DNA from 2 places in the Micromonospora sp. L31 genome. Region 2 is predicted to be linked to the other one. Evidence: riboswitches for the same ligand, from Rfam matches in the RefSeq annotation. Region 2 holds a riboswitch; the other holds the start of a gene.

Region 1 (14,641 bases), on a different contig from region 2:
GTGTCGCGGGAGTCGAGGTCGTCGGCGGTCGACCCGTCGACCGGGGCGGCCGTGGTGGGCTGCGGTGCCGCCGCGGTCGGGTCGTCGCTCGGCGTGCGGTCGACGAGCAGGGCCGCCGCGCCGAGGCCGCAGAGCGCGAGCAGGACCAGCACCGCCGCACCGCCGACGAGCACCTGCCACAGCCGACCACCGCCGCGCCGGGAGCCGGACCCGCCGGACGCGGGCGGCCCCGGCGGCTCGATCGGCCCGGTCGGGGCGTACTCGCGGGGGAGGGTGGGTGGCGGCGGGACCTGGACGGACGGGCGGACCGGAGCCGGTTCGGCGGCCGGGAGGGCCGGCCGGGTGGTCCGCGGCAGTGACGGGGTGGGGAAGCGGGACGGAGACGGCCCGGCCGGCGCGGGCGGGCCGGGCGAGAACTCCGGCAGGTCCGACTCGGACCGCGGGTACTCCACGAAGGCGTCCTCATCGGACTCGTACCGATACACCATGTCGCCCAGAGTAGGAGCCATTGCCCCTTTAGGGGGTAATAATGGGAAATTCCGGCGCGGGCGCGTCGGGGTCCTCCCCGCCGAGGCGACCGCGAGGCGGTTCCGGGCCGGTGGGAGAATGCCGGACGTGACCGGCGACCACTACTTCTCCACCAGCCCCACCGCTGCGGCGCGCCCGCGGGAGGTCGAGTTCTCCGTCGCCGGGCGCGACTACACCCTGGCCTCCGCCAGCGGGGTCTTCTCCGCCGACCGGCTCGACCCCGGCACCGCCGTCCTGCTGCGCAAGGCCGAGCTGCCAACCGCCACCGTCGGCGGTGACCTGCTCGACATCGGCTCGGGCTTCGGGCCGATCAGCTGCGTGCTGGCCACCAGCGCGCCGGCCGCCACCGTCTGGGCGGTCGACGTCAACGAGCGGGCCCGCGCCCTCACCGCCGAGAACGCCCGCCGGGTCGGCGCCGCCGACCGGCTGCGGGCGGTCGCCCCGGACGAGGTCCCGGCCGACGTCACCTTCGCCCAGATCTGGTCCAACCCGCCGATCCACATCGGCAAGGCCGAACTGCACGAGCTGCTGCGCCGCTGGCTGCCCCGGCTCGCCCCGGACGGCGTCGCCTGGCTGGTGATCGCCCGTCACCTCGGCGGCGACTCGCTGCACCGCTGGCTGGTCGACGGCGGCTGGCAGGTCGAGCGGCACGCCAGCCAGAAGGGCTACCGGGTGCTGCGGGTCACCCGGTAATCGGGTGTCGCCCGCGCCGCCCGCTCCGGCAGGATGCCGGCGTGGGATACGTGGACGTGGCAGGGGTCGGGTACATCCTCCCCGACGGCCGGGAACTCTTCGCCGACGTGTCGTTCCGGGTCGGTGAGGGTGCCAAGGTCGCCCTGGTCGGCCCGAACGGCGCCGGCAAGACGACGCTGTTGCGGATGGTCGCCGGCGACCTGCCGGTGAAGACCGGCGCCGTCGCCCGGGCCGGCGGCCTCGGTGTGATGCGGCAGTTCATCGGCATGATCGGGGACGACACCACGCTCGCCGACCTGGCGCTCTCGCTCGCCCCACCGGCGCTGCGCGACGCCGGCCGCCGGCTGGCCGAGACCGAGGCGGCCATGCGGTCGGCCGAGCTGCGCGGCAAGTACAGCACCGCCGCCGGCAAGGCCCAGCTGGCGTACGCGGACGCGCTGGCCGCCTGGGGCGAGACCGGCGGGTACGACGCCGAGGTGCTCTTCGACACGGTCGCCACCATCGTGCTGGACCTGCCCTGGGACGCCGCCCGGGACCGCCCGGTGCGCACCCTCTCCGGCGGGCAGCAGAAGCGCTTCGCCCTGGAACTGCTGCTGCGCGGCACCGACGAGGTACTGCTCCTCGACGAGCCGGACAACTTCCTCGACGTGCCCGGCAAGCGCTGGCTGGAGGCGCGGCTGCGCGAGTCCGGCAAGTCGGTGCTCTACGTCTCGCACGACCGGGAACTGCTGGCCCAGACCGCCGACCGGGTGGTCGCCGTCGAGGGCGGCAGCGCCTGGGTGCACCCGGCGGGCTTCGCCAGCTGGTACGACGCCCGGGTGGCCCGGCACGCCCGCCTCGACGAGCTGCGCAAACGCTGGGACGAGGAACACCAGAAGCTGCGCGAGCTGATGCTGATGTACAAGCAGAAGGCCGCGTACAACGACGGGATGGCGTCGCGCTACCAGGCCGCGCAGACCCGGCTGCGCAAGTTCGAGGAGGCCGGGCCGCCGCCCGTACCCCCGAAGGACCAGGACATCCGGATGCGCCTGGCCGGCGGGCGGACCGGCAAGCGCGCGGTCATCTGCGACCAGCTCGAGCTCGACGGCCTGACCTACCCCTTCGACCTGGAACTCTGGTACGGCGACCGGGTCGCCGTGCTCGGTGCCAACGGGACGGGGAAGTCCCATTTTCTCCGACTGCTGGCCCGGGGCGGCACCGACCCGGACCCGGTCAACGGCCCGGTCGACGGCGCGGCCGCGTTGGCCCCGGTCGCCCACGACGGCACGGTCCGGCTCGGCGCGCGGGTCCGGCCCGGCCACTTCTCCCAGACCCACGACCGGCCCGAGCTGGTGGCGAAGACCCTGGTCGAGATCCTCTGGCGGGGCGACGATCACCGGGCCGGGATGGACCGGCACGCCGCGATGGCGGCGCTCAGTCGGTACGAGCTGGCCGCGCAGGGCGACCAGCGCTTCGGCACCCTCTCCGGCGGGCAGCAGGCGCGTTTCCTGGTGCTGCTGCTGGAACTGTCCGGGGCGACCCTGCTGCTGCTCGACGAGCCCACGGACAACCTTGACCTCGCCTCCGCCGAGGCGCTGGAGGCCGGGCTGGCCGCGTTCTCCGGGACGGTGGTCGCGGTCACCCACGACCGCTGGTTCACCCGGTCCTTCGACCGGCTCGTGCTGTTCGGCGGCGACGGCGAGGTGGTGGAGACGCCGGAGCCGGTCTGGGACGTGCGCTGACGGGCGGCGGTCGCGGGGCCCCTCCCTCACGGCGGGCATAGGGTGGATCACGTGACTGAGATGACCTACCGCCGGTTGGGCGACTCCGGGCTCGTGGTGTCCGTGGTCGGCATCGGCTCCAACAACTTCGGCCGCAAGCTCGACCTCGACGGCACCCGGGCGGTGGTCGACGCCGCCCTCGACGCCGGGATCAACTTCTTCGACACCGCCGACATCTACGGCGAACCGCAGGGCGGCTCCGAGGAACTGCTCGGGCAGGCGCTCAAGGGGCGCCGGGACGACGTGGTGGTGGCCACCAAGTTCGGCATGGACATGCACGGCATGAACGGCCCCGACCACGGCGCCCGGGGCGCGCGCCGCTACATCGCCCGGGCGGTGGAGGCGTCGCTGCGCCGGCTCGGCACCGACCACATCGACCTGTACCAGATGCACGAGCCCGACCCGGGCACCCCGATCGACGAGACGCTCGCCGCCCTGGACGACCTCGTCCGCGCCGGCAAGGTGCGCTACCTTGGCAACTCCAACTTCGCCGGCTGGCAGATCGCCGACGCCGACTGGGTCGCCTCGTCCAACGGACGGGCCCGGTTCATCAGCGCGCAGAACCACTACTCGCTGCTGGAACGCTCCGTCGAAACCGAGGTCGTGCCCGCCTGCGAGCGGTTCGGCCTGGGCATGCTGCCGTTCTTCCCGCTCGCCAACGGCCTGCTCACCGGCAAGTACAAGCGCAACGAGGCGCCGCCCGCCGGCAGCCGACTCTCCGGCGGCGGCCGGTACGCGCAGCGCCTCGCCGCCGCGGACTGGGACACCATCGAGGCCATCGAGGCGTACGCCGGCGAGCGGGGCCTGTCGATGCTCCAGGTGGCGATCGGCGGGCTGGCCGCCCGTCCGGCGGTGACCTCGGTGATCGCCGGCGCTACCACCCCGGAGCAGGTGCGGGCGAACGCCGAGGCCGGCACCTGGCAGCCCACCGACGAGGACCTGGACGCCCTCGACGCCATCCTCTGACCGTCGGCCCGTCGGCCCGCCCGCCGGCGGTCGCACCAGCCGTGAGCGGGGCACCTCGGAGTCGTTGCGACGCCGCCGAGGTGCCCCGCTCTTTCGTGCCCGGTCCGTCCACTCAGGGCCAACCGGACAGCATGGCGTGAGCGGTCCGTCACGCGCTGCCCGCACCGTCGAGTTGAGACGGTCCGTGGGAAAAGCGCACCCCCGCCCTTGGCGGATCGGCGCATCCGTCGTACGGTATGCCGCAAGTAACCCACGGGAGCCCGGTGCACCGGGCTGAGAGGGGGGCTGAAGCCCCCGACCGTCGAACCTGATCCGGGTAATGCCGGCGCAGGGAGGAGCGTTGCCGTGCCGTCCCTGGGACGACTGCATCTGATCACCGACACCCGGCCGGGGCGCGAGCCGCTCGCCGTGCTGCGCGCCGCCCTGCCGGTGGCCCGCGCCGAGCTGGTCGTACAGGTCCGGGTGGACGACGACGCCACCGACCGGCAGGCGTACGAGCTGGCCCGCCGGGTGCTCGCGCTGTGCGCGCCGTACGGGGTGCCGTGCCTGGTCAACGACCGGCTGCACGTGGCGCTCGCGGTGGGCGCCGCCGGGGGCCACGTGGGCGCGGACGACCTGCCGGTCGGGGCGGCCCGCCGGGTGCTCGGCGCCACCGCCGTGCTCGGCGCCACCGCCCGGGAACCGGTCGCCGCCACCGAGGCGGTCGCCGCCGGGGCCAGCTACCTGGGCGTGGGCCCCTGCCACGCCACCACCACCAAGATCGGCCTGCCGGCCCCGATCGGCCCGGACGGGGTACGCGCCGTCGCCGAGGCCGTCGCCGTGCCGGTGATCGCCATCGGCGGGGTGACCGCCGCGTCGGTGCCGGCACTGCGGGCCGCCGGGGCGTACGGGGTGGCGGTGGTGGGGGCGCTGTCCGGATCAACGGATCCGGCCCGAGCTGCCGCTGAACTGCTCAGGGCGCTGACGTGCTGACCCGACCGGACGTCGCCGTGGTGGGGGCGGGACCGGTCGGGCTGGCGATCGCCTGGCGCTGCGCCGCGCGCGGGCTGCGCGTCGTCGTGCACGATCCCGCCCCCGGCTCCGGCGCGTCCCACGTGGCCGCCGGGATGCTCTCACCGGTCGCCGAGGCGTACTTCGGGGAGCACGAGCTGACCGGGCTGCTCACCGAGTCGGCCGCCCGTTGGCCGGGCTTCGCCGCCGAGCTGGCCGAGGCCGCCGGCACCGACTTCGGCCACCGCACCGAGGGCACCCTCGTCGTCGGGCTCACCGGTGACGACCTGGCCGAGGCGCGGCGACTCTGGTCGTACCAGCGGGGGTTGGGGCTGCCGATCACCCCGCTGCGCTCCTCCGAGCTGCGGGACCGCGAGCCGGCGCTGGCGCCGCGGGTGCGCGGCGGCGCGGTCGCGCCCGGCGACCACCAGGTCGACCCCCGGCGGCTGGTGGCCGCGCTGCGGGCGGCGGCCGAGCGGGCCGGGGCCACGCTGGTGCCCGGCGCGGTCGCGAGCCTCACCGACGTGGACGCCCGGGTCACCGTGGTCGCCGCCGGCTGCGGCGCCGCCGCGCTCACCGGCCTGCCGGTCCGGCCGGTGAAGGGGCAGGTGCTCCGGCTGCGCGCGCCCGGTCGCGGCACGCCGGACTTCCGGCACGTGATCCGGGGGTACGCCGACGGCGAGTCGGTGTACCTGGTGCCGCGCGCCGACGGCGAGGTGGTCCTCGGCGCGACCGTCGAGGAGCGCGCCGACACCGAGGTGACCGCCGGGGCGGTGCTGCGGCTGCTCCGCGCCGCCGTCGACCTGGTGCCCGACCTGGCCGAGTACGACCTGGTGGAGGCCGCCGCCGGGCTGCGCCCCGGTACGCCGGACAACGCGCCGATCCTCGGGCCGCTGCCCGGCCGGCCCGGTGTGCTGGTCGCCACCGGCCACCACCGGCACGGCATCCTGCTCACCCCGGTCACCGCCGACCTGATCACCGACCTGGTGGTCACCGGCGCGGCGGACCCGCTGCTCGCCCCCTTTGCGCCGGATCGGTTCACCGCCGGCGCCGCCGCCCGAGCCGCCGGCCGGGACCGGATCGCACCCACCCCCGAGGAGGAGACGTGCAACTGATCGTCAACGGTGCCGGCCGGGACCTGCCCGGCGGGTCGACCGTGGCGGACCTGGTCCGCGCGGTCACCGAGCAGCGGCGCGGCCTCGCGGTGGCGGTGAACGGCGAGGTGGTGCCCCGCACCGGCTGGCCGGCGACCGTGCTGCGCGACGGCGACCGGGTCGAGGTGCTCAGCGCCGCGCAGGGCGGGTGAGCGGCGTGACGCTCACCATCGGCACCGTCACCCTCGGGTCGCGGCTCATCCTCGGCACCGGCGGCGCGGCCAACCTGCACGTGCTGGAGCAGGCCGTCCGGGCCTCCGGCACCGAGCTGGTCACCGTGGCCCTGCGCCGGGTGGACACCACCCACGCCGCGGCCGGCGGGCTGCTCGACGTGCTGGACCGGTGCGGGGTGCGGCTGCTGCCGAACACCGCCGGCTGCTACACCGCCGGCGAGGCGGTGAAGGTGGCCCACCTGGCCCGGGAGGCGTTCGACACCGACTGGGTGAAGCTGGAGGTGATCGGCGACGAGCGCACGCTGCTGCCCGACGGGGTGGAACTGCTGCGCGCCGCCGAGGAACTGGTCGCCGACGGGTTCACCGTGCTGCCGTACACCTCCGACGACCCGATCCTGGCCCGCCGGCTGGCCGACGTGGGCTGCGCCGCGGTGATGCCGGCCGGCGCGCCGATCGGCTCCGGGCTGGGCGTGTCCAACCCGCACCACATCCGGCTGATCCGGCAGAGCGTGGCCGTGCCGGTGATCCTCGACGCCGGCATCGGTACCGCCTCGGACGCGGCGCTCGCCATGGAGCTGGGCTGCGACGCGGTGTTGCTGGCCAGCGCGGTCACCCGGGCCGCCGACCCGGTGGCGATGGCCACCGCCATGCGGTACGCGGTGGAGGCGGGCCGGCTCGCGTACGGCGCCGGCCGGATCGCCCGTCGCTTCCACGCCCTCGCCTCCACGCCCGACGAGGGAAGGCCCGACCTGTGACGGCGACGCGGCAGGTCGTCGACGGGCCGCCCGAGGCGGGCGCAGTGCGCGGTCCACGCCCCGCCGGGACGCGCCCGGACCCGCGTCGAGCCGGCTCGGGGCGGCTCGCCGCGCCCGGGCCAGCCCGTCCGGTGGTGCCCTCCGGGCTGGTGGTGCTCACCGATCGCTGGCAGGCCCGGCGGCCGCTGCCGGAGGTGGTCGCGGCGGCGGTGGCCGGGGGAGTGCGCTGGGTGGTGCTGCGCGAGAAGGACCTGCCCCGCGCCGACCGTGCCGCCCTCGCCGCCGCGCTGCGCCCGCTCCTCGCCGAGGCCGGCGGCACCCTGATCGTCGCCGGCCCCGACCCTCTGGCCGGCGACGCCGTCCACCTGCCGTCGGCCGGCCCCTACCCGCCACCGCCCCTCGGCCTGGTCGGCCGCTCCTGCCACGACCGCGTCGAACTGGCCCGACTCACCACAGAGGACTACGCCACCCTCTCACCCGTCTTCCCCAGCAAAACCAAACCCGGCTACGGCCCACCCCTGCACCCGGACGGGCTCGCCGAGCTGATCCAGGCCAGCCCCGTGCCGATCCTCGCCCTCGGCGGCATCGACACCCCCGACCAGGTGCACGCCTGCGTCGAAGCGGGAGCCGTCGGAGTGGCCGTGCTCGGCGCCATCATGCGAGCCGAAGACCCCACTCAGGCAGCCGCCACCCTGACCGAGGCCTTCCGAGCAGCCAGCCCCACCACCACCGCCACATCAGCAGTCTCGGCGCTCCCACCCGCCCCGATGCCGCGAACCTGGCACGCCCGCGCGGAGGTCTCCGACACGGGGCTGCGGCCGACCGTGCCCACGCAGGGATCAAGCCTGACCGCCCGGAGTGGGCACGGTCGGCCGCAGCCCCCCACAGCGACAACGCGGGACCCGCACGGTCGGCCGCAGCCCCTAACGCCGACCTCGACGCACGGCCGGCCTTCAACAGCGACTCGGGAAGAGGGACAGTGACGCCGACGACCGTCCTCACCATCGCCGGCTCGGACTCCGGCGCCGGTGCCGGCATTCAGGCCGACCTCAAGGTCTTCGCCGCCCTCGGCGCGTACGGGACCAGCGTGATCACGGCCGTCACGGCGCAGAACACCCGGGGCGTCGACGCCGTGCTGCCGTTGCCCCCGCGAACGGTCACCGAGCAGCTCGACAGCGTGCTCGGCGACTTCCGTGTCCGGGCGGTGAAGACCGGAATGCTCGGCACCCCGGCGGTCGCCGACGCCGTGGCCAAGGCGGCGAAGGCGGGCCGGCTGCCGTACCTGGTCGTCGACCCGGTGCTGGTCGCCACCAGTGGACACCCGCTCGGCGTGGTGGAGGCGGTCGAGCGGCTGCTGCCGTACGCGGAGGTGGCGACGCCGAACTGCGCGGAGGCCGCCGCCCTCACCGGACGCCCGGTGACCACGGTCGAGGAGATGGCGGTCGCCGCCGAGGCGATCGCCGCCGGCGGCCCGGGGCACGTGGTGGTGACCGGCGGTGACGTGGACGCCGGCGGCGAGTCGGTCGACGTGCTGTGCGGCGGCGGGACGACCATCCTGCTGCGCGCGCCCCGGGTGCGGACCCGGCACACCCATGGCACCGGCTGCTCGTTCTCGGCGGCGATCGCCGTCCGGCTGGCGGCGGGCGACCCGGTGCCGGTCGCGGTCGCCGCCGCCAAGGAGTACGTCACCCGCGCGCTGACCGGCGCGCGGGACTGGGAACTGGGCGCGGGACGCGGCCCGCTGGACCACTTCGGCTGGTCCTGTTGACCATCAGGGAGGCTGTCATGCAGGCACGTCGCAAGGTCTACGTCGAGGGGTCACGGCCGGACGTCCGGGTGCCGTTCGCCGAGGTGGAGCTGGCCGGGGACAACCCGCCGCTGCGCCTTTACGACACCTCCGGCCCGGGCTCCGATCCGGAGGTGGGGTTGCCGCCGCTGCGCGGGAGGTGGATCGCCGAGCGCGGTGACGTGGCCCCGGTCCGGGGTGCCGGCACGCCGTTGGCCGGGGCGGACGGGAAGCGGCCCACCCAGCTCGCGTACGCCCGCGCCGGGGTCGTCACGCCGGAGATGGAGTTCGTGGCGATCCGGGAGGGGATGGCGCCGGAGTTCGTCCGGGACGAGATCGCCGCCGGGCGGGCGGTGCTGCCGCTCAACGTCAACCACCCGGAGTGCGAGCCGGCGATCATCGGCAAGGCGTTCCTGGTCAAGGTGAACGCCAACATCGGCACCTCCGCGGTCACCTCGTCGGTCGCGGAGGAGGTGGAGAAGCTGACCTGGGCGACCCGCTGGGGCGCGGACACCGTGATGGACCTGTCGACGGGCAAGCGGATCCACGAGACCCGCGAGGCGATCGTGCGCAACTCGCCGGTGCCGATCGGGACCGTGCCGATCTACCAGGCGCTGGAGAAGGTCGGCGGCGACCCGGTGAAGCTGAGCTGGGAGGTGTTCCGGGAGACCGTCGTCGAGCAGGCCGAGCAGGGCGTCGACTACATGACCGTGCACGCCGGGGTGCTGCTGCCGTACGTGCCGCTGGCCGTGGACCGGGTGACCGGGATCGTCTCCCGGGGCGGGTCGATCATGGCGGCCTGGTGCCTGGCGCACCACGAGGAGAACTTCCTCTACACCAACTTCCGGGAGCTGTGCGAGATCCTGGCCCGCTACGACATCACGTTCTCGCTCGGCGACGGGCTGCGGCCCGGGTCGATCGCGGACGCCAACGACGAGGCCCAGTTCGCCGAGCTGCGGACCCTCGGCGAGCTGACGAAGATCGCCTGGGAGTACGACGTGCAGGTGATGATCGAGGGCCCGGGCCACGTGCCGATGCACAAGATCAAGGAGAACGTGGACCTCCAGCAGGAGTGGTGCCACGAGGCGCCGTTCTACACGCTCGGCCCGCTGACCACCGACATCGCCCCCGCGTACGACCACATCACCTCGGCCATCGGCGCGGCGATGATCGGCATGTTCGGCACCGCGATGCTCTGCTACGTCACCCCGAAGGAGCACCTCGGGCTGCCGGACCGGGACGACGTGAAGGCGGGCGTGATCGCGTACAAGATCGCGGCGCACGCGGCCGACCTGGCCAAGGGCCACCCCGGCGCCCAGGCCTGGGACGACGCGCTGTCCAAGGCCCGGTTCGAGTTCCGCTGGGAGGATCAGTTCAACCTCTCGCTGGACCCGGAGACCGCCCGGTCGTACCACGACGCGACGCTGCCGGCCGAGCCGGCGAAGACCGCGCACTTCTGCTCGATGTGCGGGCCGAAGTTCTGCTCCATGAAGATCACCCAGGAGCTGAAGGACTACGCCGCGCGCGGCATGCAGGACAAGTCGGCGGAGTTCCTCTCCTCCGGCGGCCGGGTGTACCTGCCGATGGCCTGACCCTGGACCACGCCGGTCCGGCGACGGCGGGTGCCGTCGCCGGACCGCTGTGCTTCCTCAGTCCCGGTGGTGCCGGCCGCTGGACCGCAGCGAGCGGCGGCCGCTCTCCGTCTCCGGCTCGTTGTCGGCCAACGGGCGGCTCAGGCCGGCGACCCAGTCGACGTACTCCTCGTCCTGCGCGGCGAGCGGCTCCGCCTCCGGGCTCTCGGCCGGCGGTTCGGCGCCGCGCGCCTTGTTCCGGCGGAACAAGCTCCGCTTCGGCCGGGACCGGTCGGCCGCCGGCTCCGGCTCGACCTCCGACGCCGTTTCGGCCCCGCGAGGTTCGGCACCGGGCACCTCGGCGGCGGGCAGGTCCGTCGACCGGCTCGCCGTAGTGGGCGTGCCGGGCCGGGAGTCGTCCGTGTCCCAGCGGAAGGTGACCGGCTTCGGTTCCTCCTCCGGACCGTGGTCCGGGAAGGGCAGGCCGGCGCGGGGCGGCGCGGGCGCGGGGCGGGGAGCGGTGAAGGCGTTCCAGCTCGCCGCGCTGTTCAGGTCGGGCAGCTGGTGCCGGGGGCGGGGCGCCGGCTCGGCGGTGGGAGTGGCGCCGGCGGTGGGCGGGGTGTGGCGCGCCGGGCTGCGGTCCGCATCCGACGGCCGCACGCCGGGCCGGCGAACCGGCGCGTCGCGGAGGTCGTCCCTGGTGGACCCGGCCGAGGGGTACTCGGAGCGGGTTGAGTCGAGCGCTGGCGGGTCGAACCGTGCCGGGTCGGGCGTGGCCGGGTCGAGTTCGGTGGTGCCATGGCCGGCTTCGACGAGCCGGGCTGTGTCGAGTTCCGGCCGGTCGAGGCGGCTCCGGTCGAGTGCCCGATCGAGCCCGGGGCGGTCGAGCCTGGGCCGGTCGAGCGCACGCTCGGGGTTGTCGGCCGGCGCGGTGTCCGCACCGGAACGGGCGGCGGGTGCCGGAGCGGGGGAGTCGGCCGGCTCGGGGGCGGCTGTCGGGTCCGTCGCGGGGCGGATCGCCCGCTTCGCCGAGCCCTTATGGCCGCTGACCGCAGCGGCGGAGCCGGCGGCAGCGGCAGGAGCGGCGGAGCCGGTGGTGGCAGCCGTGGGTGCGGTGGTGGCAGCCGCGGGACCTGCGTCGGTGGCCGGCGCCGCGTCGCCGGTGGTGGCGAGGGTGGCCGCCACCGGGTCGTCCGATCGGACGTCGCTGGTCGTGGTGGAGGTGGCGGTCACCGGAGCGTCCGATCCGGCGCTGCTGGCGGTGGTGGCGACCGGCTCGTCCGACCCGGCGGAGCGGGACTTGCGGGTCCGCTTCGGTCGGGGCCGGGGGGTGACGGTGGTGGGCTCGGCGGGCGCGGTGCGATCGGCGGTCACTGCCGTCTGCTCGGTGTCGTGCGGCTGCTCGGCCGTCGCGGTGTGGTGAGTGGTGGCTGCCGTCTCCTCGGTGCGGTTCGGCTGCTCGGCCCGGTCCGCTACCCGTGGGACCGCCACGGACCCGACCACGACCTGCGGTGTGACCTCGCCGGCCGCTGCCGCCGCGTCGGCCGGACCGGCGGCCCGAGCAACCTGGACCGGATCGGCCGCACACGGCCCGTCGGACGGAACGGCAGCCGGTGCAATCTGGGCCGGGTCGGCGGTCGGTGGCACCTGGATCGGGTCGACCGCTCGCAACCCGTCGGACGGGACCGACGCGGAGGAGCTGCCCACCACCGGCTCCCCGGTGGACACCGCCGGCGTGATCCGGCTGGCCGTACCGTCCCAGTCGGCTCCGTCCCCGACGTCGACCCCGCTGGCCGGCTCCGCCAGCGCCTCCCGGTCCGCCGCGGCGTCCCACGCCGTCGGCTCCACCCGGTGACCGGCGAGGGACGCCGGCTCGCCGGTCGGCGCGGCCGGGCCGGCCGTCCACCGGGACTCCGGCGTACCGCGACGGTCCCGGGGCTGCGGGGCGCCCGCCGCGCCGGCGGCCTCGGCCTGCGGCGCGCGGCTCGGGCCCGTCGGCAGGTCGCCGTACGACGGCTCGTCCGGCGGCCGGCCGGATGGCTCCGGCCAGGTCGCCGACGCGGGTGCGCCGGCCGGGTCGTCGAGGGCGAAACCACTGTCCGGGCGCGGACCGGACGGGGTCGGGGTGCCGGGGGTGACCGGCCAGTCCCAGTGCGCCGGGGTCGGCCCGGTCGCCCGGGTCGCGGCCCGGTCAGCGGCCCGGTCAGCGGCCCGGTCCGCGCCGGCCGGCGTGCCGGCCCCCGCCAGGGTGCCCGCGCCGGCGGCGCCGGCCAGGTCCACGGTCGCCGTACCGTCGCCGGAGGCGCTGCTCAGGGCCGGGCTGTCGGGCAGCGGGCGCAGGATGTTGGTCGGCTCGATGGCGTCGTCGGCTCCGGCGGCGGTCCCGGCGTCGCTCGCCGGGAAGAGCGGCCAGCGCAGCAGCGTAGCGGCGGCCGAGCCCAGGGCGCCGGCCGCGACGGCGATCACCGCGCCGTAGTACGGGGCGAGCTGGTAGCGGTCGGCGGAGTCGCCCGGGCCGGCGGTCAGGTAGGCGAAGGCGAGCAGCACCGGGCCGGCCACCCCGGCCGCCCCGCTGACCAGCGGGACGTGCCCGCGCCAGCGGGCCAGCGCACCGGTCGCCGCGCCGGCCAGCAGCGCCACCGCGGGGAGGGTCAGCATGGCCAGCCGCTGCGCCGCGTCCGCGTCCAACCAGGACGGCTCCAGCACGCCGAGGCGTACGGAGCGCAGCACCCCGGTGGACAGCAGCGCCGGCGCGACGGAGACCAGCGCGATCAGCCAGACCGCGCCGGTCAGCAGGGCGACGTTCCAGCCCAGCGGCGGCCGGAGCAGCACGGCCGAGGCGGCGCCCGCGCCCACCACCGCGCCGACGACCGCGCAGATCCCGACCGCCCAGACCGGGTCGACGGTGCTCAGCTCCGCGGCCCGGGCGGGTTGCATGCAGAGCGGGGCGACGACGGTCGCGCCGAGTGCGGCCGCGCCGGAGACGGCGAGTTGCGCGCCGGTGCCGTCCGACAGCCCGACGCGGCGGGCGAGCCGGACGGTGACCACGGCGCCGACCACGGCGGCGGTCACGGCGAACCAGCCGACCCAGGCGAGCTGGGCCGGCCACCGGTTCACATCCGTGAACGCGCCGTTGAGTCGTACGATCCCGAACCCGTACGCGATGCCGAGCTGACCGGCTCCGGCCAGCACGCTCACCCCGAATGCGGTGAACAGCAGCTTGCCCCACGTCCGAAAGGCCATGTCGCGCACGTTACGGCCCGGTGCGCCCGATCGCCACTGTGGCGCGGCGGGGCGACTGCCTGGGGTTACTTCAACTCGACGAGACGGGCCAGATACGTGGTGTCGCCGACGTTGGTGAGCATGTGGACCGCGCCCGGGTCCCGGTAGACCACCCCGCCGGTGGGTTCGTCGGCGTCGATCCGGGTGCCGTCGATCGTCTGCACCACGTTCTTCGCGCCCTGGACGGCCACCACCAGGTACGGGTGGTCGTGCCGGTGCAGCGGCTGCCGCTCACCCGGCTCCAGGCGGATGTGCCACACCCGGACCCGCTCGTTCTCGAAGACGATCTCCTGGCCCACCGGGCCGAGTTCCGTACCGTCGACCACGTCGGTCATGGCGTTCCGTTCAGTTGTGGGAGCACCTCGCCGGCGATGAGCTCCAGGTGGTCGAGGTCGTCGAGTTCGATCAGGCGCAGGTGGACCCGGGTGGCGCCGATCGCGGCGAACTCGCCGAGCCGGTCGATGAGTTGCGCGGGGGAGCCGACCACCGGGTCCTCCGGCGGCAGGGCGCTCTTGACGTGCAGCGGCGCCGCCCGGCGGCGGGCCTCGGCGTCGGTCCGCCCGATCGCCACCACCACCCCGGCGGAGAGCACCAGCGGGGCCCGCCCCGACTCGGCACGCCCGGTCCGGTCGCACGCCTCGCGGACCCGCTCGTACGCGCCGGCGGTCTCCTCGACCGACTTGAAGGGCATGTTGAACTCGTCGGCGTACCGGGCGGCCAGCTCGGGGGTGCGCTTCGGGCCGCGCCCGCCGACGATCACCGGCGGACCGGGCCGTTGCACGGGCTTGGGCAGCGCGGGCGCGTCCACCAGCCGGTAGTGGTCGCCGAGGTGGGTGTAGGTGTCGCCGACCGGGGTCCGCCACAGCCCGGTGATGATCTCCAGCTGTTCGGCCAGCCGGTCGAAGCGCTCACCCACGCCGGGGAACGGGATGCCGTACGAGGTGTGCTCGCGCTCGTACCAGCCGGCGCCGATGCCCAGCTCG
Region 2 (14,641 bases):
CCGGCGGTGGAGACCTGGGCCGAGCGGGTCGCCGCCCAACACGGGTACGCCGACGTCAGCCACACCCTGGAGATCTTCGGCACCTGCCCGAAGTGCGCCGCCTGACGGCGATTCAGGGGGTGCCCGCCGGGCCGCGTCGTGGCACGCTGTCCGGCGTGAAGATCTACGCCGATCGCTTCCCCGTCGCCCTCCGCCAGCTCCTCACCGACCTGCTCGTCGTCGTCTGGGTGTACGCGGCGATCCGCTTCGCCCTGTGGGTGCACGACCTGGTGCAGAAACTCGCCGTACCCGGACAGAAGCTGGAGGGGGCCGGCGGCGGTCTCGCCGACAACCTGGCCGAGGCCGGCGGCAAGGTCGGCCGGGTGCCGCTGGTCGGCGACGAGCTGACCGCCCCCTTCGAGCGGGCCGCCGAGGCGGCCCGCGCGGTCGCCGACGCCGGCCGGGACCAGCAGGAGCTGGTCGGCCAGCTCGCCCTGGCCCTCGCCATCGCCGTGCTGGTCTTCCCGCTCGCCCTGGTGCTCTTCGGCTGGCTGCCGCTGCGGGTGCGCTGGATGCGCCGGGCCGCCGCGGCGAAGGCGCTCGCCACCGCCCCGGCCGGGCGGGACCTGCTGGCGCTGCGCGCCCTCACCGGGCAGCCGCTGCGCAAGCTGACCAGGATCGATCCGGACGTGGCGGAGGCGTGGCGGCGGGGCGACGACGCCACCGTCGACGCGCTCGCCGCACTGGAGCTGCGCCGACTCGGGCTGCGGGGCGGCCGCTAGGGTGTGGCGGTGCTGTACTTCCTGATCGTCGTCGCCGTGCTGCTGCTCGGGTACGCCGCCGTCCTGGTGAGCTTCGTCCGCAAGGGTCGCAAGATCCCGCCGCAGGCGTACCTGGTGCTCGCCCTGCTCAACGGGCTGATCCTCGCGGCGGTGCTGGCCTGGGCCGTCGCCCGCTGACTTCAGCGACGGCCCAGTCCCTGCTCAGCCGCCCTGACGCGGGATCCGGCGGCGGACGTCCGGCGTGGTCGACGGGCCGGGTGACCAGCGCGCCACCCACGGTGTGTCGGCTGGCGGGGTGAGCACGCCGGACTCCAGGGCGGCGTACCGGCCGGCGAGGATCCGCTTCGCCGCCGCGACGTCGACGGAGTCGGTGTTCTCCCACAGCGCGGTGAACAGCTGCTCCACCCGGACCCGGGCCTGCCGGCAGAACAGGTCGGCCAGCTCGACGTTCTCCGGGCGGGTGTCCCGCTCCGCGTACGCCCGCACGCAGACCGCGGACATCGCGAACAGCTCCGCGCCGATGTCCACCACCCGGCCGAGGAACGCCTGCTTGCGTTCCATCTTCCCCTGCCAGCGGGACATCGCGTAGAAGGTCGAGCGGGCCAGCTTGCGGGAGTGCCGCTCCACCTGCCGCAGGTGACCGGCGAGCGGGCCGAACTCGCCGTACGCGTGGGGGCTCTGTCCTCTGCCGACGGCGAGGGTGGGCAGCCATCTGGCGTAGAAGGCCCCCGCCCGCGCCCCCGCCCTGGCCTTGCGGCCGAGGCCGGCGTCCGGGTCGATGATGTCGCCGGCGACCGAGAGGTGCGCGTCGACCGCCTCCCGGGCGATGAGCAGGTGCATGATCTCGGTGGAGCCCTCGAAGATCCGGTTGATCCGCAGGTCCCGCAGCATCTGCTCGACCGCGGCCGGGCGTTCGCCCCGGGCGGCGAGCGAGTCGGCCGTCTCGTAGCCGCGCCCGCCCCGGATCTGGATCAGCTCGTCGGCGATCTTCCAGGCCATCTCGCTGGCGTAGAGCTTGACCAGGGCCGCCTCGATCCGGATGTCGTTGCGGTCGTCGTCGGCGAGCAGGCAGCAGAGGTCGAGCATGGTCTCCATGCCGTACGTGGTGGCGGCGATGAAGGAGAGCTTCTGGGCGACCGCCTCGTGCTCGCCGACCGGCCGGCCCCACTGCACCCGGTCGGCGGCCCACTCCCGGGCCACGTTCAGCGACCACTTGCCCGCGCCGACGCACATCGCCGGCAGCGACAGCCGACCGGTGTTCAGCGTGGTCAGGGCGATCTTCAGTCCCTTGCCCTCGCCACCGATGACGTTCTCCCGGGGCACGAAGACGTCGTGGAACCGGGTGAGGCTGTTCTCCAGGCCGCGCAGGCCGACGAAGGCGTTGCGCCGCTCGACGGTGATGCCGTCGCTGTCGCCGTCGACCACGAACGCGGTGATGCCGCCGCGCCGCCCCTCGCCGGCCGGCACCCGGGCCATCACCACCAGCAGGGTGGCCACCGTGCCGTTGGTGGCCCAGAGCTTCACCCCGTTGAGCCGGTAGCCGGTGCCGTCGGCGGTCGGCTCGGCGATGGTGGCCAGGCGGGCCGGGTCGGAGCCGACGTCCGGCTCGGTGAGCAGGAACGCGGATACCTCCCCGGCGGCCAGCCGGGGCAGGAAGAGCTGCTTCTGCTCGTCGGTGCCGAACATCTTCAGCGGCTGCGGCACGCCGATCGACTGGTGGGCGGAGAGCAGCGCGCCGATCGCCGGGCTGACCGAGCCGGCCAGCATCAGCGCCCGGCAGTAATGCAGGTTGCTCAGGCCGAGGCCGCCGTACTTGCGGTCGATCTTCATGCCGAATGCGCCGAGCCGGGCCAGCCCCTGGAACACCTCGTCCGGGATGGACGCGTCGCGCTCGATGGCTCCGCCGTCCACCTCGGACCGCAGATACGCGCCGAGCTCGGTGAGGAACCGCTCGGCCCGCGCGTCGTCGTCCGGGTCGGAGCGGGGCCAGGGGTGGATCAGGTCGGGCCGGAACCGGCCGAGGAAGAGCTCCTTGCCGAAGCTGGGCCGGTCCCAGGCGGTTTCCCGGGCCGCCTCGGCGACCTGTCGGGCCTCCTTCTCGGAGACCTGGCCCGCCTCGGCCGGCAGCGGCCCGGCGCCGTCCTCGGTGGGTCGGCTGTTGTGCGTCGTGGTCACGGCTGCCCCCTCGAACCTCGGTCCGGATGCGTCAACGTGCTCGACAAGAGCAACGCTACCCCCGGGTGTTACCCAGGGGTAGCGTTGCGCGCACGTCGGATTTCCCGGCCGGTGACCGGGTCAGTCGCCGGTCAGCACCTGCGGCGCGTCATCGTCGTCGTCGACGTCCTCACCCCAGTTGCGCCGGGCCATCGGCAGGAAGACCCAGAAGGTCAGGAACCACAGCCCGGTGAGCGCGCTCAGCACGAATGCGATCTCGCGCTGCAGCACGAAGTCGGTGATCAGCAGCACCGCGCTGACCATCGAGATCAGCATGAAGGCGAGGCCGGCGCTGGCCATCCGGTGCGCGAAGCGCACCAGCTCGGGCTTGCGGCCCTGGCGGAACAGCGCGCGGTGGAAGGCGACCGGCGAAATGATCATCGCGGTGGCGGCCGCCGCCGACAGCAGCGAGACGATGTAGACGTCCTTCTGGAAGCCGCTGGTCCGGGTGAAGCCGTTGCTGAACGGCAGGGTCAGCAGGAAGGCGAAGAGGATCTGCACGCCGGTCTGGGCGACGCGCAACTCCTGGAGCAGATCGGCGAAGTTGCGCTGCCAGCGCTGCTTCTCGGATTCCTTCGACACGCGTTACCTCCGGAAGAGACGGTACTGCCGACGGGGCTCACCCCGCCGGCAGCAACGCCAATGCCCCAACCGGAGTGGCGCGAAACCGGCTCAGGAACCTCGGCGGATACGGCCGGCGTACCGGGCCTCCAGCGCGGCGTTGTGCTCGTCGCCGCCGGTGATGTTCGCCGACAGGTAGACCGGGGGCCGCTCCCCCGCCGCGATCAGCCGGGCCACCGTCTCGGCCACGATCTGCTGGGCCAGCAGGGCCGCGGTGATCGAGGAGACCGCGCCGACCGCACCGCCGTCGGGCAGCGGCAGGGTCGCGTCACCGTACGGGGCGCCGTTGTCCAGCACCACGTCGGCGAAGTCGGCGAGCTTGCGCCCGGACGGGTGGCGCGAGGCCATCCGGCCCGAGTGCTGCGCCGAGGTGATCGCCACCAGCCGGTGCCCGCGCTCGACCACCAGCGACGCGAATTCCACCATCGCGCCGTTGACGCCGGAGTTGGAGGCCAGCACGAAGATGTCCGACGGGCGGACCGGGGCCAGCTCGTAGAGCCGGTGCGCCACGGCCGGGTCGCGCTCCAGGTGCGGCCCGAGGATGCTCGCCGGCTCGTCGCCCAGCAGCACCAGGTCGCGCAGCGCGATCCGGTTGGTCGGCACCAGCCCACCGGCCCGGCCGGCGATCTCCATCGCCAGCGCCTCGGAGTGGCCGGTGCCGAAGGCGTGCACCACCCCGTCGGCGCGCAGCGCCTCGGCGATCAGGTCGGCCGCCCGACCCACCGCCTCCCGCTGGCTCGCCGCCACCCGGCCGATCGTCTCGGTCACCACCGCCAGGTATGCCTCGGCGCTCACCGTCATGCGTTCCTCCGCTCGTCGGTCCTGCTCGTCGGGTGGCCCACGGCGGGCTCAGGCCAGGTCGCGTACCCGGGCCAGGATCGCCTCGGCCAGCGGGGCCGACGCCTCGTCGGGAATCCAGTGGGTGACGCCGGGGAGCGCGACGAACCGGTACGGCCCGGTCACCTGGGCGGCGCAGGCCTCGGCGGCGGTCCGGCCGATCGCGACGTCCTTGTCGCTCCAGACGAAGGTGGTGGGCACCCCGACCGGCCCGGTCCGCGCCAGGTCGGCCTGGGACATGGCCCGGTACCAGTTCAGCGCCCCGGTCAGCGCGCCCGGCTCCCGCATCGGCTCGGCGTACCGGGCCACCCGCCCGGCGTCGCCCACTCCGGAGAGCAGCCGGCGCAGGGCGGCCGCCCGCACGGCCAGCAGCACCTTCTCGGCCTTGCCCGGCTGGCGGAACAGCAGCACGTACGACGAGCGCGCCTTCTGCCCCGGATCGTTCGCCAGCGCGTGCGCCATCGCGGCCGGATGCGGCACGGAGACTGCGGTCAGCGTGCGGACCCGCTCGGGGTGCCCCGCGGCGAGGCCCCAGGCGACGACCGCGCCCCAGTCGTGCCCCACCACGTGGGCCGCCTCGACGCCCAGCGCGTCGAGCAGCGCCACCGCGTCCTCGACCAGCTCCGGCAACCGGTAGGCGGCCACCTCGGTCGGGCGGGCGCCCGGCGAGTAGCCCCGCTGGTCCGGCGCGTACGTGCGCAGGCCGGCGGCGTGCAGCGCCGGCACCACCTCGTCCCACTCGCCGCCGTGCTGCGGGAAGCCGTGCAGCAGCAGGACGGGTTCGCCGCCCTCCGGGCCGCCGGTGCGTACCTCGAACGTCAGCCCTCGCGCCTCGACCCGCATGATCGGCAGCCTACCCAGCCCGGCGGTCGTCCACCCGGGCCGACCGTGGCGGGGTCGGAGCTGTTAGCGTCGACGAGACAACTTCACATCCGACAGGGGAGCGCACAGCGCTGAGAGTGCGGGCACCGCCCGCAGACCCTCGAACCTGATCTGGGTAATGCCAGCGCAGGGAGTTCGGTCGACCTCCAGCCGCGCCGCCGTCCGGTCCCACACCGGGCGCGGCGTGCGTCTTCTCCTGGTTCGATCATTTGGACTGGGAGCACACATGACCAACACCGACAGCAACCGGTGGCGCACCATCGACATCGTCATCGCGGCGGTGCTCGGGGTGGCCTTCGGCATCATCTTCTGGGCCTGGGGCCTGCTCTGGAACGGCCCCGCCGACGCGATCCCGCTGCCCGGCCGGGCGGCCATCTACGGCGTCTGGCTGGTCCCGGCCGTCCTGGGCGGTCTGATCATCCGCAAGCCGGGCGCCGCCTTCTTCACCCTCACCGTCGCCGCGCTGGTCTCGGTGGCGCTGGGCAGCAGCTGGGGCTGGACGCTGGTCATCCAGGGTCCGCTGGAGGCCGCCGCGGCGGAACTCGCCTTCGCCGCCTTCGGGTACCGCGTCTTCCGGCTGCCCGTCGCCCTGCTGGCCGCCACGCTGGCCGGCCTGGCGGCGGCGATCTACGACGTCTTCGTCTGGTACCCGGACACCGCCTGGGGCAGCTTCCGCCTCCCCTACATCCTGATCACCGCCGTCAGCTCCCTGGTGATCGCCGGCCTGGGCAGTGTCGCCCTCACCGGGGCCCTCGCCCGCACCGGCGTCCTCGACCGCTTCCCCGCCGGCCGCGAGCGCGCCGCCATCTGACCGCCCCCCGCTTCGTTGATCAAGAGGTTTGCGTCAACGGGAGCCACCGTCGTGACGCAAACCTCTTGATCACCGGCCGGGAGCCGGGTGGGCCTGGGTAGGGAGGGGGTCGGGTGGGCGCGGTGTTGGTGCGCGGGTTCGGGTGGCGGCACGCCGGGCGGAAGGCGTGGGCCGTGCGCGGGGTGGACCTGCGGATCGAGGCCGGGGAACGGGTCCTGCTGCTCGGGCCCTCGGGGGCCGGCAAGAGCACCCTGCTGGCGGCGCTGGCCGGGCTGCTGCCCGAGGACTCCGGCGAGCAGGAGGGCACCGTCGAGATCGACGGGCTCGACCCGCGCAAGGACCGGGAACGGGTCGGCATCGTCTTCCAGGACCCGGAGACCCAGCTGGTGATGGCCCGCAGCGGCGACGACGTCGCGTTCGGGCTGGAGAACCGGGGGGTGCCGGCCGAGGAGATCTGGCCGCGGGTGGACGAGGCGTTGCGCCGGGTCGGCTTCCCGTACCACCGGGACCGGCCCACCGCGGCGCTCTCCGGCGGCGAGCAGCAGCGCCTGGCCCTGGCCGGCGCGCTCGCCCTGCGCCCCGGCCTGCTGCTGCTCGACGAGCCGACCGCCAACCTCGACCCGGCCGGCGCGGACCTGGTCCGCCGGGCGGTCGCCGGCGCGCTGTCCGCCGACACCACCCTGATCCTGGTCGAACACCGGGTCGCCGAGGCGCTGCGGCTGGTCGACCGGGTGGTGGTGCTGGAGCCGGGCGGCGGGGTCCGCGCGGACGGCCCGCCGGAGGCGGTCTTCGCCGCGCACGGCGAGGCACTGGCCGCCCAGGGCGTCTGGGTGCCCGGCCGGACCATCCCGCCCCGGCACGCCACCACGCCGCCCGGCGATGAGTTGCTCACCGCCGACCGGCTCGGCCTGCCGCCCCGGCTGGCCCCCACCGACCTGCGGGTACGCGCCGGCGAGGCGCTCGCCGTGCTCGGGCCCAACGGCGTCGGCAAGTCCACCCTGGCCCTGCTCCTCGGCGGGCTGCTCCGCCCCGGCGTCGGCCGGGTCACCGCCACGGCCGCCCTGGCCGGGGCGGACGACCGCACTCCCCCGCACCGCTGGCGGGCGCCCGCGCTGGCCCGCCGGATCGGCTCGGTCTTCCAGGACCCGGAGCACCAGTTCGTCACCGCCACCGTCTTCGACGAGCTGGCGCTCGGCCCCCGCCGGACCGGCCAGTCCGAGCCGGCGGTACGCGCCACCGTGGACGCCCTGCTGGACCGGCTGCGGCTGACCCGGCTGGCCGGGGCGAACCCGTACACCCTCTCCGGCGGGGAGGCGCGGCGACTGAGCGTGGCGACCGCGCTGGCCACCGCGCCCCGCCTGCTGATCTGCGACGAGCCGACCTTCGGCCAGGACCGGCGCACCTGGCGGGAGCTGCTCGACCTCTTCGCCGAGCTGCGCGACGCCGGGCACGGCGTCGTCACCGTCACCCACGACGCGGACTTCGTCGCCGCGCTCGCCGACCGCACCGTCACCCTGAACCGGCGGCCCGACCCGGCCGACGGCGACTCCGGGCGACGCCCGTGATCAGCCTGGAACCCGTCGCGGCGCCCGGCGCGCCGCTGGCCCGGCGCAACCCGGTGGCGAAGCTGGCCGCCGCGTTGGTCTTCTCGGCCGTCCTGGTGGCCACCCTGGACCCGGTCGCCCCGGCCATCGCGATCGCCGTGGAGCTGGCCGTGCTGCCGCTGTTCGGGATCCGGTACCGGGTGCTGGCCCGGCGGGCCCTGCCGCTGCTGGCCGCCGCGGCCGGCATCGTGGTCACGCTGGTGCTCTTCGCCGCCGACCGGTCCGGCCGGGTGCTGCTGGACGCCGGGCCGCTGCTGGTCACCTCGGGGGTGCTGGTGACCGCGCTCGGGCTGGTGCTGCGGATGTTCGCGGTGGCCCTGCCGGGCGTGATCGTCTTCGCCACCACCGACCCGACCGACCTGGCCGACGCGCTGGTGCAGAACGCGAAGGCGCCGGCCCGTTTCGCCATCGGGACGCTGGCCGCGTTCCGGCTGGTCCCGCTGCTCGGCCAGGAGTGGCAGATGATCGAGATGGCCCGCCGGGCGCGCGGCGTGGACGCCGGGCGCAACCCGGTGGCGAAGCTCCGGCTGTTCGCGTCGACCGCGTTCGCCCTGCTGGTCGGGGCGATCCGGCGGGGCACCCGGCTGGCGGTGGCGATGGACGCCCGGGGCTTCGACGCCGGCACCCCGCGCACCTTCGCCCGCCGGCAGCGGTTCGGTGTGGCCGACGGGCTGCTCGTCGCCGGGGCGGCCGTGCTGGGGGGTGCGGCGATCGCGGTCAGCGTCGCGCTCGGCACCTTCCGCCCGCTGATCGGCTGACCCGGCGCGACCAGGTCCCGGACCGGGCGGCCCGCTGATCGGGTCCGGACCGGGCGGCCCGGTGGTCGGGTCCGGACCGGGCGGCCCGGTGGTCGGGTCCGGCCGGGCGGCGCCGGCGGCCCCCTCGGCCAGCCACTGGTGGAGGGAAGGTCTCCGGTGAGCGCGATACCTCAGAGGCATCGTGATACCTCAGAGGTATCACGCTCGTCGCGGTCATACTCCGGGCCCGCGACACGCCGGACGGGGCTCACCGGGCCGCGCTGCCGTCGGTCGCCATGGCCAGCGGCGGCATGGCGATCGGCGCCGCAGGGCCATGCTGGACGCGGCACGCGCGCCGAGCCAGAAGCTCAGACCCCGGCTGCGCCTGGCGCCGCCGGTGCGCCAGCCGACGGGTCGCCGCACCGGAGCGCCGGAACGGGTGCCGCCGGCAACCGCACCACCAGCCCGTCGCGCGGGAAGTCGAGCGGCCCCGCCGGCATCCGTATCAGCGGGCGCCGGTCAGCTGCGGCGGAAGGCGTACCGGCGGGTCTGGCCACGGGCGGCGGTGGAGCCGCCGCGCACCGGCGGGCCGGTCCACGGCGGCGTCGCCGGGGCGGGCCGGGCGGCGGCGGGCGCGGAGCCGGTCTCCTCGGGCAGGGTGACCGGGGCGGCGGGCGCCACGGTGAGCGCGTCGAGATCCGGCGGGCTCACCGCCACCTTGGCCGGCGCCGACGGGCGGGACTTCTTCGGACTGCGCTTGGCGGGCATACGCTGCCTCCTTCGGATGCGGGGACCGCGCCGCGAGGCGGGCGGTCGGCGGGCAGGGAACGGCCCGGGCGGCCCGACCACGGAGACACCACCCGTACGGGAAAGGTGGGGAATGCGGACGCCCGGCGCGGCCGGACCCCCGACGACGCGGCGGGCCCGACTGGCTGAAGGTGGGGCGTCAGATACGCATGCCGAGAGGCTAACCCACCGACGGCGGCGGCCGCAGCCGATTTACTGGCACCATCGGCGGCATGCTGATCGCGTTCTCGATTACCCCACTGGGCGTCGGCGAGTCCGTCGGCGACCTGGTCGCCGAGGCGGTCCGAGTGGTCCGCGCCTCCGGCCTGCCCAACCGCACCGACGCCATGTTCACCACCGTCGAGGGTGAGTGGGACGAGGTGATGGCGGTGGTCAAGCGGGCGGTCGACGTGGTGGCCGAACAGGCGCCCCGGGTCAGCGTGGTGCTAAAGGCCGACGTGCGACCCGGCGTCACCGACGCGCTCACCGGCAAGGTGGCCCACGTCGAGGCCCGCCTGGCCGAGGGCTGACCCCGGCCGGCGCCGCCGCCGGCCGGCCCGGCTGGTCCCGCCGCCCGGCGCCCGCGACGGCCCGCTCCGCGCCGCTCACCGAGCGTCGATGTCCGGACCCTGGCGGCCGGTGGCCGCGATACGGTCGCAGGACGGCAGGCCGACGAGAGGTGGCGGACGGATGGCTCAGCAGGCGACGGCGCAGATCGGGGTCACGGGGCTGGCGGTGATGGGCCGCAACCTGGCCCGGAACCTGGCCCGCAACGGCTTCACGGTGGCCGTGCACAACCGCTCCCCCGAGCGCACCCGCAGCCTCCTCGCCGAGCACGGCGGCGAGGGCACCTTCGTCGGGTCCGAGTCCCTCGCGGACTTCGTCGCCACTCTGGAGCGGCCCCGCGCGGTGATCGTCATGGTGAAGGCCGGCGGCCCCACCGACGCGGTGATCGACGAGCTGGTCCCGCTGCTGGAGGAGGGCGACATCGTCGTCGACTGCGGCAACGCGCACTTCGCGGACACCCGCCGCCGGGAGGAGACGCTGCGCGGGCACGGGCTGCACTTCGTCGGCACCGGCGTCTCCGGCGGGGAGGAGGGGGCGCTGCACGGCCCGAGCATCATGCCGGGCGGCTCCGCCGAGTCGTACGCGAAGCTCGGGCCGATCTTCGAGAAGATCGCCGCGCAGGTGGACGGCGTCCCGTGCTGCCGGCACATCGGCCCGGACGGCGCCGGCCACTTCGTGAAGATGGTGCACAACGGCATCGAGTACGCCGACATGCAGCTCATCGCCGAGGCGTACGACCTGCTGCGGGCGGGGCTGTCGGCGAGCCCGGCGGAGATCGCCGACATCTTCCGGGACTGGAACACCGGCGAGCTGGAGTCCTTCCTGATCGAGATCACCGCCGACGTGCTGGCACACACCGACGCGGCGACCGGCCGGGCCTTCGTCGACGTGGTGCTCGACCAGGCCGAGCAGAAGGGCACCGGCCGGTGGACCGTGCAGAGCGCGCTCGACCTGGGCATCCCGATCACCGGCATCGCCGAGGCGACCTTCGCCCGGTCGCTGTCCGGCCACGCCGACCAACGCGCCGCCGCCCGCCGGGCCTTCGCCGACGCCGGCGAGAAGTGGCAGGTCGAGGAGCGGGAGACCTTCGTCGAGGACGTTCGGCGCGCGCTGCTGGCCAGCAAGATCGTCGCGTACGCGCAGGGCTTCGACCACATCCGCGCCGGCAGCCGCGAGTACGACTGGGACATCGACCTCGGCGGCACCGCCACCATCTGGCGGGGCGGCTGCATCATCCGGGCCCGCTTCCTCGACCGCATCCGCGAGGCGTACGACGCCCAGCCGGACCTGCCGACGCTGCTGGTGGCGCCGTACTTCGCCGAGGCGGTCGGCGCCGGGGTGCCGAGCTGGCGGCGGGTGGTCGCCGACGCCGCCCGGGCGGGCGTGCCCACCCCGGCGTTCTCCTCGTCGCTGGCCTACTTCGACGCGCTGCGCGCGGAGCGGCTGCCGGCGGCGCTGATCCAGGGCCTGCGGGACAACTTCGGGGCGCACACCTACCACCGGGTCGACCGGGACGGCTCGTTCCACACCCTCTGGGCCGGCGACCGCTCCGAGGTGGCGGGCTGAGGCGCGGCTGATCGACACCGGCTTGCGGCGTGTCGCGGTGTCCCGAGCCGGGGACACCGCGACACGCCGCAAACCGGGGCCGACGGCGCGGGAGGGCAGCGAGGCCGGCTCAGGCGAGGGTGGCGTGCATCTCCCAGACCAGGATCTCGGCGGGCTCGGTGGCGCTGACCCGGTGGCCGCCGGTCATCGTGATCCGGGCGGCGTCGCCCTCGCCGAGCCGGCCGGCGCCCTCCAGCGTCACCGCGCCGCTGGGCACGTAGAGGTGCAGGTAGGGCGCGTCGGGCAGGGTCACCTCGTCGCCGGCGGCGAGCCGGGCGGCGTGCAGGGTGGCGTACCGGTTGCGGATCCGGATGGCCGAGGCGCCGTCGTACCGGTCCATGCCGGAGGCGACCGGCACCAGGCCGCCGCGCAGCAGCTCGTCACCGATCTCCAGCTGCTCGTAGCCGGGGTCGACGCCGTCGGTGTCGGGCACCACCCACATCTGCACGAAGTGGACCGGGTCGCCGTGCGGCTCCCGGCCGTCCAGCCGCCAGGAGTCGTTCTTCTCCGAGTGCAGGATGCCGGTGCCGGCGCTCATCCGCTGGGCCAGCCCGGGATAGATGACCCCGCTGTGGCCGGTGGAGTCCTGGTGCACCAGGGAGCCGCGCAGCACCCAGGTCACGATCTCCATGTCCTCGTGCGGGTGGGTCTCGAATCCGGTGCCCGGGTGGACGATGTCGTCGTTGTTGACCAGCAGCAGGCCGTGGTGGGTGTTGGCCGGGTCGTAGTGCCGGGAGAACGAGAAGGAGTGCTTCGAGTCGAGCCAGGACAGTCGGGTCTTGAACCGGTCCTCGGCCCGGCGGACGTCCACCGCCGGGCTCGGCACCAGCGCGGTCACCAGGCCCGCTGCCCGGTCTCGTTCGGCGCCCAGGTCAGCGCCGGTTCACCGGTGGCCAGTTCGGCGATCTCGCCGGAGCGCACACTCGGGGCGTGCCCCAGCTCGGCGCAGTGCTGCTCGGCGATCTCGGCGCAGATCCCGGCGACCTGTTCGCAGATCGGGCTGCCCAGGTCGGCGGCGTTCAGCGCCATGATCATCTTGTACCGGAGATCCGGCATCCCCACCCCCGTGGCGGACGCGCCCGGGCGGCGCGCCCTGCGCCGATCGTACGCGCGCGGGCCGCGCCGACCGGCCGGAACGCGTCAGCGCCGCCCCCGAGGGAGCGGCGCCGACGGCGTGGTGCGGGTCGCTGGTGAGCGCGAGGAACGCAGCGCAGCGGAGTCCCGCAGTCGTGAACGAAAGGCAGGCCGGTCACCAGAACCGGCGACGCTTGGCCTTCTGCGGACGCAGCATGTCCGCGCCCTTGCTGAGCAGTCGGCTCACGCCGGTCGGGCCCCGGCGGGCCTCCAGCGTGTGGCTGAGCCGGCGCGCACCGGCCGCGGCCAGCGGCACGGCGACCGCCATGACCGCCCACTGGGCAATCCGCTTCTGAATCATGTGGGTTCACCTCCGCGTCTTGGCTGCTACCTCAAGAGGTACCCCACCCGACGCTCGGACAATCACGAGCCCGGCGACGTCTACACCTGGGGGGCGACCGGGTTGGGCAGCGCGCCCCCGAACCGGCGGTCCCGCTGCGCGTACAGCTCGCAGGCGTACCAGAGGTGCCGGCGGTCGAAGTCCGGCCAGAGGGTGTCGAGGAACACCAGCTCCGCGTACGCCGTCTGCCAGAGCAGGAAGTTGGAGATCCGCTCCTCACCGGAGGGACGCAGGAACAGGTCCACCTCCGGGATCTCCGGGTGGTAGAGGTACTTCGCCACCGTCTTCTCGTTGACCTTCGCCGGATCGAGCCGACCGGCGGCCACGTCGCGGGCGATCGCGGCGGCGGCGTCGGCGATCTCCGCCTGGCCGCCGTAGTTCACGCAGAACTGCAGGGTCAGCGTCGAGTTGCCCCGGGACATCTCCTCGGCGGTCTGCAACTCGGAGATGACGCTCTTCCACAGCCGCCCCGCCCGGCCCGACCAGACCACCCGCACGCCGAGGTCGACGAGCTGGTCGCGGCGGCGGCGGATGACGTCCCGGTTGAAGCCCATCAGGAACCGGACCTCGTCCGGCGAGCGCCGCCAGTTCTCCGTGGAGAACGCGTACGCCGACAGGTAGGGAATGCCCAGCTCGATCGCGCCCTCGATGGTGTCGAAGAGGCTGAACTCCCCCGCCTCGTGACCCTTGGTGCGGGGCAGGCCGCGCTCCTTGGCCCACCGGCCGTTGCCGTCCATCACCACCGCGACGTGCTTCGGCACCGCCTCGGCGGGCAGCGCCGGCGGCCGGGCGCCCGACGGGTGCGGTGTCGGCGGCACCGGCGCGCGCCGGCCGGCCCTCAACGATCGGATCACTCGGTCATCTCCCTGTCCACGCCGTCCACGCCGGCCCCGACGCCGGGCGGCGGCGGGACCGGACCGGCCACGCCACCGCCGGGTGACGGGACCGCGCCGGCCGCCGGGGCACCCCGGTCGACCAGCGGCAGCGAGCGTAGCGCGCGCTCCAGGTGCCACTGCAGGTGCGCCGCGACCAGGCCGCTGCACTCCCGGCGTACGCCGGTCTCGGTGGCGTCGGCGACCCGCCAGTCGCCACTGGTCAGCGCGGACATCAGGTCGATGGTGGCCGGCGCGGGGTGGGCAGCGCCCGGCGGCCGGCAGTCCGGGCAGACCGCACCGCCGGCCGGTACGGAGAAGGCCCGGTGCCGCCCCGGCGTGCCGCAGACCGCGCAGGCGATCAGCGCCGGCGCCCAGCCCGCCAGCGCCATCCCGCGCAGCAGGTACGCGTCGAGGACCAGCGTGGTGGCGTGGCTCCCGTCGGCCAGCGCCCGCAGCGCGCCGAGGGTGAGCTGGAACAGCCGCAGCGAGGGTTCCCGCTCGACCGGGGTGAGCCGCTCCGCGGTCTCGGCGATCGCGCTGGCCGCGGTGTAGCGGGGATAGTCGCTGAGGAACCGCTTGCCGTAGAGGTCGATCCCCTCGACCTGGCTGACCGTGTGCAGCGAGCTGCCCTGGTTGCCCTTCGGGTCGCCGGCGAGCTGCACGTCGACGTGGCCGAACGGCTCCAGCCGGGCGCCGAACTTGCTGGTGGTGCGCCGGATGCCCCGGGCCACGGCACGCAGCCGGCCGTGCCGGCGGGTCAGCAGGGTGATGATCCGGTCGGACTCGCCCAGCTTCTGCACACGCAGGACCACCGCGTCGTCGCGGTAGAGCTGGCGGCGGTACCCGGGCATCGGGCCATTCTCCCTC

The links. Region 2 has a riboswitch for thiamine pyrophosphate ahead of ACTMS9_RS06940 (ECF transporter S component). Riboswitches for the same ligand answer to the same signal wherever they lie in the genome.
Region 1: it holds a riboswitch for thiamine pyrophosphate, as region 2 does, so the genes downstream of both, thiE (thiamine phosphate synthase) here and ACTMS9_RS06940 (ECF transporter S component) in region 2, are expected to answer to the same signal.

The regions. Positions count from the first base shown of each region.
Region 1 is NZ_JBQHDC010000003.1:390,493-405,133, reverse strand. Features, by position in the region: gene ACTMS9_RS11475 (hypothetical protein) at 1-488, opposite strand, end outside; gene ACTMS9_RS11470 (class I SAM-dependent methyltransferase) at 616-1,221, shown strand; gene ACTMS9_RS11465 (ABC-F family ATP-binding cassette domain-containing protein) at 1,263-2,942, shown strand; gene ACTMS9_RS11460 (aldo/keto reductase) at 2,985-3,947, shown strand; TPP riboswitch at 4,190-4,298, shown strand; gene thiE (thiamine phosphate synthase) at 4,293-4,919, shown strand; gene thiO (glycine oxidase ThiO) at 4,913-6,052, shown strand; gene thiS (sulfur carrier protein ThiS) at 6,043-6,243, shown strand; gene ACTMS9_RS11440 (thiazole synthase) at 6,240-7,019, shown strand; partial or broken gene ACTMS9_RS11435 (thiamine phosphate synthase) at 7,151-7,750, shown strand; gene thiD (bifunctional hydroxymethylpyrimidine kinase/phosphomethylpyrimidine kinase) at 7,999-8,787, shown strand; gene thiC (phosphomethylpyrimidine synthase ThiC) at 8,805-10,397, shown strand; gene ACTMS9_RS11420 (hypothetical protein) at 10,455-13,619, opposite strand; gene ACTMS9_RS11415 (cupin) at 13,685-13,993, opposite strand; gene ACTMS9_RS11410 (LLM class F420-dependent oxidoreductase) at 13,990-14,641, opposite strand, start outside.
Region 2 is NZ_JBQHDC010000002.1:75,830-90,470, reverse strand. Features, by position in the region: gene ACTMS9_RS06975 (Fur family transcriptional regulator) at 1-105, shown strand, start outside; gene ACTMS9_RS06970 (hypothetical protein) at 156-761, shown strand; gene ACTMS9_RS06965 (hypothetical protein) at 771-938, shown strand; gene ACTMS9_RS06960 (acyl-CoA dehydrogenase family protein) at 963-2,936, opposite strand; gene ACTMS9_RS06955 (DUF6328 family protein) at 3,057-3,557, opposite strand; gene ACTMS9_RS06950 (sugar isomerase domain-containing protein) at 3,648-4,397, opposite strand; gene ACTMS9_RS06945 (alpha/beta fold hydrolase) at 4,446-5,276, opposite strand; TPP riboswitch at 5,361-5,466, shown strand; gene ACTMS9_RS06940 (ECF transporter S component) at 5,542-6,126, shown strand; gene ACTMS9_RS06935 (ABC transporter ATP-binding protein) at 6,240-7,691, shown strand; gene ACTMS9_RS06930 (energy-coupling factor transporter transmembrane component T family protein) at 7,688-8,488, shown strand; gene ACTMS9_RS06925 (hypothetical protein) at 8,987-9,235, opposite strand; gene ACTMS9_RS06920 (MTH1187 family thiamine-binding protein) at 9,487-9,783, shown strand; gene gndA (NADP-dependent phosphogluconate dehydrogenase) at 9,944-11,386, shown strand; gene ACTMS9_RS06910 (pirin family protein) at 11,496-12,263, opposite strand; gene ACTMS9_RS06905 (thioredoxin reductase) at 12,260-12,481, opposite strand; gene ACTMS9_RS06900 (hypothetical protein) at 12,675-12,860, opposite strand; gene ACTMS9_RS06895 (isoprenyl transferase) at 12,941-13,717, opposite strand; gene recO (DNA repair protein RecO) at 13,750-14,625, opposite strand.